2 regions of the Mariniluteicoccus endophyticus genome follow, and region 2 is predicted to be linked to the other one. Evidence: predicted binding sites of a transcription regulator. Region 2 holds the regulator's gene; the other holds the start of a gene.
What was found. The regulator LexA, encoded in region 2, represses DNA repair genes until DNA is damaged. The targets are predictions, from matches to a motif close to TCGAACANNTGTTCGA.

Region 1: the regulator LexA is predicted to act here: its motif matches at 2,693-2,708, upstream of ACYVGD_RS07560 (DUF6504 family protein).

The regions. Positions count from the first base shown of each region.
Region 1 covers NZ_BAAGXC010000017.1:68,391-72,804, reverse strand. Annotated here, with positions in the region: gene aceB (malate synthase A) at 1-89, shown strand, start outside; gene ACYVGD_RS07570 (metal-dependent transcriptional regulator) at 653-1,318, opposite strand; gene ACYVGD_RS07565 (Nramp family divalent metal transporter) at 1,318-2,547, opposite strand; gene ACYVGD_RS07560 (DUF6504 family protein) at 2,849-3,205, shown strand; gene ACYVGD_RS07555 (SAV_6107 family HEPN domain-containing protein) at 3,216-3,608, shown strand; gene ACYVGD_RS07550 (DNA polymerase III subunit alpha) at 3,601-4,414, shown strand, end outside.
Region 2 covers NZ_BAAGXC010000032.1:85,093-89,506, forward strand. Annotated here, with positions in the region: gene ACYVGD_RS14960 (ATP-dependent DNA helicase) at 1-1,409, shown strand, start outside; gene lexA (transcriptional repressor LexA) at 1,416-2,213, opposite strand; gene ACYVGD_RS14970 (hypothetical protein) at 2,434-2,811, shown strand; gene nrdR (transcriptional regulator NrdR) at 3,021-3,500, shown strand; gene ACYVGD_RS14980 (vitamin B12-dependent ribonucleotide reductase) at 3,569-4,414, shown strand, end outside.

The DNA of each region.
Region 1 (4,414 bases), on a different contig from region 2:
GCGACGTGTCGGCCGACGAGGCGGAGTCGTCCGACGCGATGACCCCCCGCCGCATCCCGACCCCGCGCAGCCCGCACAGCCCCGTCTGAGCGGTTGGCGCCGTCCCCTTGGTGGGAACGCCGGGCCCCTTCGGGGGCCCGGCGTTCCTTTCTGTTTCGCCGCTTCCACCGCCCCGTCTCCGAGCGCGCGCTTTGGTCTCCGCGCGGGTGCGCCCCTTGGTCTTCGTGCGAGCGCCAGTCTCCTGCCTCTCTGCTCTCCGAGCGAGCGACAGCGAGACGAGGAGCGTCACCGCTGCGGGGCGACCGCGGGACGCGTACGCCGGCCGGCAGCGCCGCGGCCACCAGCGTGACCACTGCCAGGCGGCGCAGGGCAACGCCCACGGTCTGCGGGCCGATCGTCTCGACGGTCTGCATCACGCGTGCCCCCACCAGCTGACATCGGCCTGTCACAGGCGGGTGCCGGTGCGCCCGTCGACGAGCACGATCTCGCCCGACAGCGTCGCCACAGCGACCTGGCCGCCGGGACGCGACCACGCGGTATGGAGCAGGCCATCGTTCCTGCGTGGGGCATATCAGACGAGGTCGTCGGTGAGGGCGTTGCGGGCGACCAGCAGCTGGTCGGTGTGGATGGTGCAGATTTCCTGCTTCGGGCGTCAGGGCGCCACGCCCCAGACGTGGTCGGCCTCGTGGCCGGCGGTGATGTGGCGGCCCCCGACGAGCAGGCGTACGCGCCCCCTGCGGGTGGCCAGCACCTCGACCCGGGTGCCGGGCCCCAGGTCGTGCGCGAGCAGCATCTGCAACGCGTGCGGGCACGCGTCGTCGACGCGACGCACCTCCCACGGGCCGGGTGGCGCAGCCGCCAGCGTGGTGGCGGCGGCCGGGCGGGTCACCGCCCCGTCCGTGGTGGGGATGGGGTCGCCGTGCGGGTCGGTGGCGGGGTCGCCCAGCCGTGCGGCGAGGCGGTCGACCAGCAGGTCGGACACGGCGTGGTCGAGGCGTTCCGCCTCGGCGTGGACCTCGCCCCAGCCGTACCCCAGCTCGTCGACCAGCCACGTCTCCAGGACGCGGTGACGCCGCACCTGCCGGACGGCGAGCCGCGTACCCGCGGCGGTCAGGGCCACCGGTCGATAGGCTTCGCGGGTCACGTAGCCCTGGTCGGCGAGCCGACGCAGTGCAGCCGACACGTTGGCCTGGGTCGTGCCGGTGCGTTCGGCCAGTCCCTTGGTGGTGATGGGCGGGCCGCCCCACTCGGTGGCCTTCCAGATCGTGGCCAGCAGCTCCAGCGCGGTGGCGCCCGGGGTGTCGACGGGTTCGACCATCAGGCACCCCCGAGCGTCAGCACGACGAGGACGGCGTTGAGCGCGATCACCAGCGTCACGACGACCCAGGCGACGACAGCGACCGGGCGGATGTTCACATGCGTACCCATCAGCCCGCGGTCGCCGGTGAGCAGCAGCAGCGGCACCACCGCGAACGGGATGCCGATGCTCAGCACCACCTGCGACAGGATCAGCGCCCACGTCGGCTCGATGCCCGCGGCGAGCACGACCAGTGCCGGCACGAGCGAGACCGCCCGCCGCACCCACAGGGGGAGGCGTACGCGCAGCAGGCCCGCCATCAGCTCGGAGCCGGCGTAGGCGCCGACCGAGGTGGATGCGAGCCCCGAGGTGACCAGGCCCACGGCGAACACCGCGGCGACCACGGGCCCCAGTGCGGCAGACAGCGCGACGTGCGCCCCCTCGAGGGTGTCGGTTCCGGAGGCGCCCTGCAGCGCCGTGGCCGCGAGGACGATCATGCCGATGTTGACCGTGCCCGCGATCGCCAGCGACAGCAGGACGTCCCACCGGGTGGCCCGCAGCAGGCGGGGGAGACGCGGGTCGTGCGCCGACGAGTGGTGGCGGTCGCGCACCAGCGACGAGTGCAGGTAGATCGCGTGGGGCATCACGGTCGCCCCCAGCATCGACGCGGCCAGCAGCACCGTTCCCGTGCCGTCGAACCGGGGGATCAGGCCGCCCGCCACGCCGGCCCAGTCGACCGGCGTCACGAACAGGCCGGTGAGGAAGCCGACGACGATGACTCCCAGCAGGCCACCGATCGCGACCTCGAACCGGCGCTGGCCGTGGGTCTGCAGCATCAGCAGCGCCATCGACACCACGCCCATCACCAGGCCGCCGAGCCACAGCGGGAGACCGACGAGCAGGTGGAGGCCGACCGCTCCGCCGATCACCTCGGCGATGTCGGTCGCGATCGCGACGAGCTCGGCCTGGCCCCAGTAGGCGAGCCGCGCGGCCAGCGGCCAGCGCTCACCGACGAGCTCGGGGAGGCTGCGTCCGGTGACCAACCCGAGCTTCGCCGACAGGTACTGGATCAGCACGGCCATCGCATTGGCGACGACCAGGACCCACACCAGCAGGTGCCCGTGCTGCGCCCCGGCGGTGAGGTTCGCGGCGACGTTGCCCGGGTCGACGTACGCGACGGCGGCGACGAAGGCCGGCCCCAGCAGCAGGGGTAGGCGTACGCGATCGACGAGCTCCTGGGCGACGGCCAAGGGGTCCTCCGGAAAGTTAAGCGATGTCAACTCTTGACCCGACCCTAGTCGAGGCGCGGCGCGGAGGCCAGTTGTGCGCGCGCGGTGTGGGGATCTTGCCTCGTCTTGACGAATCGTCGGAGGTGTCGCCTATAGTTCTTCCTGTTCGAACACCTGTTCGATCGGCGCTTGGGGAAGAGCCGATCATGCACGGGTGGGCGGACAGCAGGGCCAGCCCGGCGGGAGACCTCGACCCCTCCCGCCGGGCTCTCCCGGGTCGAGTGCTTCATGTCGGTGTCCGAGGTGACCACGGGGAGTGTCCATGCGCGTCTACGAAGAACCCATCGAAGTCCGCCCGGGGCTGGTCGGGGCCGTCGAGGGCCCCGCCGCGTTCCGCTGGCGCCACCGTGTGTGGACCGTCTTCGAGATCGAGTCCCGCGTGGTGACCACCGGTGCCTGGTGGGACTCCCCGGCGGCCACGGCCGTCCGCAGCGGCGGCGTCGACCCCGATCCCGAGGCCGACCTCCTCGACGAGCGCGAGACCTGGCGCGTCGCCGCCGGGCGCCACGTCGACGTGCCGCGCGGCGTCGACCCCGAGCTGGGGGAGCGCTCCGGCGTGTTCGTCCTGACCCATCGGCTGTCCTCCGGCGAGTGGCGGCTCGCCGGGGTCCTCGACTGAGGTGACGACGATGCGTGAGGACTTCCCGCCCGAGATCTCGACCACGGGGTTCGTCCGCGGCGACCTGGTCGCCGCCGAGCTCGCCGACCACCCCGCCGAGCGTTATCTGCTGGCACACCGGGCCGCGCTGCGCGCGACGAGCGCGGTGCTGGCCGTACGGTCGCCACGGTCCACGGGCCGCCACAGCGCGTGGCAGCTCGTCGCCCGGGTCGCCCCCGAGCTCGCCGAGTGGGCCGGCTTCTTCCTGGCCACGGGCGCCCGCCGGGAGGCCGTCGAGGCCGGCGTACGCACGCTGGTCAGCCAGCGCGAGGCCGACGACATGCTGCGCGACGCCGAGCGCTTCTGCGCCGTCGTCGAGGACTGGTGCACGCGCCACGCCCGGGGGAGCCGCGCCCATGGTTGACCCGTTCGTCCACCTGCGGGTGGCCTCGTGCTACTCGTTGCGTCACGGAGCCTCCCACCCGGCCGACCTGGTCGCCGCGGCGGCCGACGCCGACATGGACACCCTCGCCCTGACTGACCGTGACGGCCTCTACGGTGCGGTCCGGTTCGCCAAGGCCTGTGCGAAGGCCGGCATCGCACCGGTGTTGGGGGTCGATCTGGCGGTGCTGCCCTCCTCGTCTCGCTCCGAGAGCTGGAGGGGGAGGGCAGAGCGAGCGTCCGCCCCCGCCAAGGGTGGCGCCGTCCGAGACCACAACCTCCCGCGTGTGGTGGCGTACGCGACGTCGCGCGCGGGCTGGGCGGCGCTGTGCCGGCTGACGTCGGCGGTCCATCTCAGCGGTGAGCGTGGTGATCCGGTGGCGACGGAGGCCCAGGTCGTCGAGGCCGCGGCCGCCGGCGACCTCGTGGTGGTGCTTGGGGCCGACTCCGAGCTCGGCGTCCACGCGGCGAACGGCCGGCGTGACCTGGCTGAGGAGGTGCTGCTGCGCTGGCGCTCGGCGGTGCCCGACCTCGTGGTGGCCGTGACCGACCACCAGGTTCCCGGCTCGGGGGTGGGATCGCTCGACCAGGCCGGCCGGCTGCTGTCGCTCGCCGACGCCCACCGGGTTCCCGTGGTGCTCACGAACGCGGTGCGGATGGCCGAGCCGCGGCTGGCCCCGACGATCGACGTGCTCGACGCGTCGCGTCGGCTCGTCCCGCTCGACACCCGCAACGTCGACCGGCGCAACGCCGAGGCATGGCTCAAGCCCGGCAAGCAGATGCTCGAGG
Region 2 (4,414 bases):
CCCAGCGCTGCCCGTTCGGCGAGGAGTGCTTCGTCGAGAAGAGCCGGGAGCGCGCCCGCGAGTCCGACCTCGTGGTGACCAACCATGCCCTGCTCGCCATCGACGCCATGCACGGAGGAACGGCCCTACCCGAGCACGACCACGTCATCATCGATGAGGCCCACGAGCTCGTGTCCCGGGTGACGGGCGCCGCCAGCGTCGAGATGAGCCCCCAGCAGATCGAGCGGGTCGGCCGGCGCGCCACCGCGTGGCTCGACGACGACCTGGGGCTCGAGCTGCTCGACCTCTCCGACGCCCTCAACGACGCGCTGCTGGCCGTGGCCCCGGAGCGCGTGACCGAGCCGGACTCGCCTGTGGTGCGGGCGTGCGAGCAGATCCGAGAGGTGACGCGCCGCGTCCTGTCGTCGATGAACACCAAGGACGCTGAGAACGACCAGCGCCAGGCCGCAGCTGCGGTCAAGGAGGTCTACGACGTGGCCGAGCGGGCCGCGGCCCTCGCCGACGCCGATGTCGTCTACGTCAACGACCGCGGGGAGAGGTTCGGCCGTGAGCTGCGCGTCTCACCGCTGAGCGTGGCCGGGCTCATGCGCGAGCGCGTCCTGGGGGAGGCGACCACCGTCCTCACCTCGGCGACGCTGACGATCGGCGGCGAGTTCGGCCAGGCCGCCGGCTCGGTCGGCCTGTCCAGCCGCGAACGACGCGAACACCCCGAGCCCGCCGGCGCCGAGGTCACCTGGCGTGGCGTCGACGTCGGCTCACCGTTCGACTACCGTCGTCAGGGCATCCTCTACGTGGGGCGTACGCTCCCGCCCCCGCGTCGCGACGGCATCGCCGACGAGGTCCTCACCGAGGTCGCCGAGCTCGTGTGGGCGGCGGGCGGGCGTACGCTCGGTCTCTTCGCATCCCAGCGCTCGGCCGAGCTGGCAGCGACCCACGCGCGCAAGCAGCTGCCGAAGCAGACGATCCTGTGCCAAGGTGACGCCCAGCTGTCCGAGCTGACGAGGCGCTTCATCGCCGAGCCCGACACGAGCCTGTTCGGCACGGTCTCGCTGTGGCAGGGCATCGACGTGCCGGGCGACACCTGCGAGCTGGTGATCATCGACAAGATCCCGTTCCCGCGTCCCGACGACCCGCTCATGCAGGCGCGTCAGAAGGCGGTCGCCGAGGCGGGAGGCAACGGGTTCATGGCCATCGCGGCGGGGCACGCCGCACTGCTCATGGCACAGGGAGCCGGGCGGCTGATCCGGCGCGCCAGCGACCGCGGCGTCGTCGCGGTGCTCGACCCGCGTCTGGTCACCGCACGCTACGGCTCGTTCCTGCGCGCGAGCATGCCCGACATGTGGATGACCACCGATCGCGAGGTTGCGGTCGGGGCGCTCAGGCGGCTTCAGGAGAGCCGGGCGGACTGAACGCCGTCAGAGGCGGCGCAGCACCGCCACGACCTTGCCCATGATCGACGCGTGGTTGCCGTCGATCGGGTCGTACGCCTCGTTGTGGGGGAGCAGCCAGATCTGGTTGCCCTGGCGCCGGTAGGTCTTCACGGTCGCCTCGGTGTCGAGCAGGGCGGCCACGATGTCGCCATTGACGGCCGTCTGCTGCTGGCGGACCACGACCCAGTCGCCGTCACAGATCGCGGCGTCGATCATCGAGTCGCCACGCACCTCGAGGAGGAACAGCGTGCCGTCGCCGACGATCTGACGGGGGAGCGGGAAGACGTCCTCGACCTGCTCCTCGGCCAGAATCGGGCCACCGGCGGCGATGCGGCCGACGACGGGCACCGGCACGGCGTCGGGGAAGGCGTCACGGACACCGGTTTCGTCGTAGCCGTGGTCGAGCGGATCACGGCCGGACGGGGGCATGAGCACCTCGAGGGCGCGCGGCCGGTTCGGGTCCCGGCGGAGGAAGCCCTTCTGCTCCAGCACCTTGAGCTGGTGGGAGACCGACGAGGGGGACGCGAGGCCCACGGCCTCCCCCATCTCGCGGATGCTGGGCGGGTAGCCACGCGAGTCGACCGAATGCTTGATGACCTCGAGAACGCGGCGCTGACGCGGGGTGAGTCCGTCGGCGTCGACGGGACCGTCTGGCAGCGAGGTCACCGAGGCACCCGCCTCGGCCAGCTGGGCGGCGATCGCCTCTCGAGTGGGGCGACCACGCTTGCGCGGCGGTTTCTGCGGCGCGGGGGACTCGGGGTCGGGGGTCTCGCGTTCGGCCATGTCTCGAGGCTAGGGCAATCGAATGCGTGAATCAAACATCTGTTCGACGTGTCGCCGTGCCCGCGTCGTCCAAAAATTGTCAGACCCCCCTGATGGACTCGGGACTTGCGGGTAACGGTTCGAACACGTGTACGAGGTTCGCACTTGTGTTCGAATGCGAGACCGTCTAAAAATAAGATCCGTCGAACACTCGTTCGAACACTTCCCGAGGAGATTTACCATGACTGCACTCGCTTCCCGTCACGCCGCCCCTATCGGCGCGCGTAGCACCGAGCGCTGCCAGGCCCCGGCGGGCCGCGCCGACCGCTCGGTGCGCCCCGAGGTGGCCCGACCCCAGGTCGTGGCGTCCAGCTCCCGTGCGGCGGTCGCCGCTCGCTCCTGCAGCGGTGTCGCGCCGGTGCCCGCCGCCGGCGTGCGGCCGCGGGTGGGCGTGGGGGAGGCGCCCGTTGTGGTGACCCGCCTGACCGATCGCGGGCTCGCCCTGGTGTTGGCGCTGGTTGCCCTCTTCGTTGTAGCCGGGGTGGCCTGCGTGGGGCTCACCGCTGCCCGTGTGATGTCCGACGCCGGGCCGATGGCCGCCGCTGCAGCCTCTCGATGAGGAATTCGACACGAGCCGCCCCGCGTCTTGCGATTGTGGTCCGATCGGCCTAGGGTACCTACATCTAGTAGTTACACGACTGTCGTTTGTCCACAGTTAGTGGTCGATATCCACAGTTGTCCGCATGGTCGCGCACAGGTTTATCCCCAGCGGGACCCCACCTCAGGGGTGGGTGACCTTGTCGTGACCCGTCACGAGAGGAGGGTGTCATGCACTGTCCGTTCTGTCGCCACGACGACTCGCGCGTGCTCGACTCCCGCACGACCGATGACGGGTGCAGCGTCCGACGGCGGCGTCAGTGCCCCTCGTGCGAACGGAGGTTCACGACCATCGAGCAGATGCAGGTCGTGATCGCCAAGCGCTCAGGGGTCCTCGAGCCCTTCAACCGCGAGAAGGTGATCCAAGGCGTGCGCAAGGCCTGCAAGGGCCGGCCCGTCACCGAGGAGCAGCTGGCGCGGCTGGGGCAGCGTGTCGAGGAGACGTTGCGGTCGTCCGGCCAGTCCGAGATTCCCGCCGACGAGGTGGGGGTCGCGATCCTCGGCCCGCTCCGCGAGCTCGATCAGGTCGCCTACCTCCGGTTCGCCAGCGTTTACCGCCAGTTCGAGTCGGTCGACGACTTCGAGGTTGAGATCAGGGCGCTGCGCGAGCAGCAACCCGGCCAGTTCCCTCTCGAGCCGGCCACCGTCTGAGCGGCTGCGCCGCCACCACCACACACTTCGAACCCCACTGCAGATCCGCATCCAGGAGGAGCATCACGATGACCGAAACCACGCGCGCGACGACGGGCCGCCGGTCCAGCGCCAAGTCGTCGGGCAAGGGCCTGACCATCGAGCGTGTCCACACCACCGAGGGTGTGCATCCCTACGACGAGGTGACCTGGGAGCGTCGGGATGTCGTTCAGACCAACTGGAAGACCGGCGAGAACGTCTTCGAGCAGCGCGGTGTCGAGTTCCCCGACTTCTGGTCGATGAACGCCACGACGATCGTGACCTCGAAGTACTTCCGCGGCGCGGTGGGCTCCGACCAGCGCGAGACCGGCCTCAAACAGCTCATCGACCGTGTCGTGAAGCAATACGTCCGCGCCGGTCAGGAGCACGGCTACTTCGCTACGCCGAAGGACGCCGAGGTCTTCGAGCACGAGCTGACCTGGATGCTGCTCCACCAGGTGTTCTCCTTCAACTCCCCGGTGTGGTTCAACGTGGGCACGCCCTCGCCCCAGCAGGTCTCGGCGTGCTTCATCCTCTCGGTCGACGACTCCATGGAGTCGATCCTGAACTGGTACAAGGAGGAGGGCTTCATCTTCAAGGGCGGCTCCGGTGCCGGTCTGAACCTCTCGCGCATCCGTTCCTCCAAAGAGTTGCTGAGCTCCGGCGGCACCGCCTCGGGCCCCGTGTCCTTCATGCGCGGTGCCGACGCCTCGGCTGGCACCATCAAGTCGGGTGGCGCCACCCGCCGCGCCGCCAAGATGGTTGTGCTCGACGTCGACCACCCCGACATCGAGGAGTTCATCGAGACCAAGGCGCGTGAGGAAGACAAGATCCGCGCCCTGCGCGACGCCGGGTTCGACATGGACCTCGGCGGCAAGGACATCACCTCGGTGCAA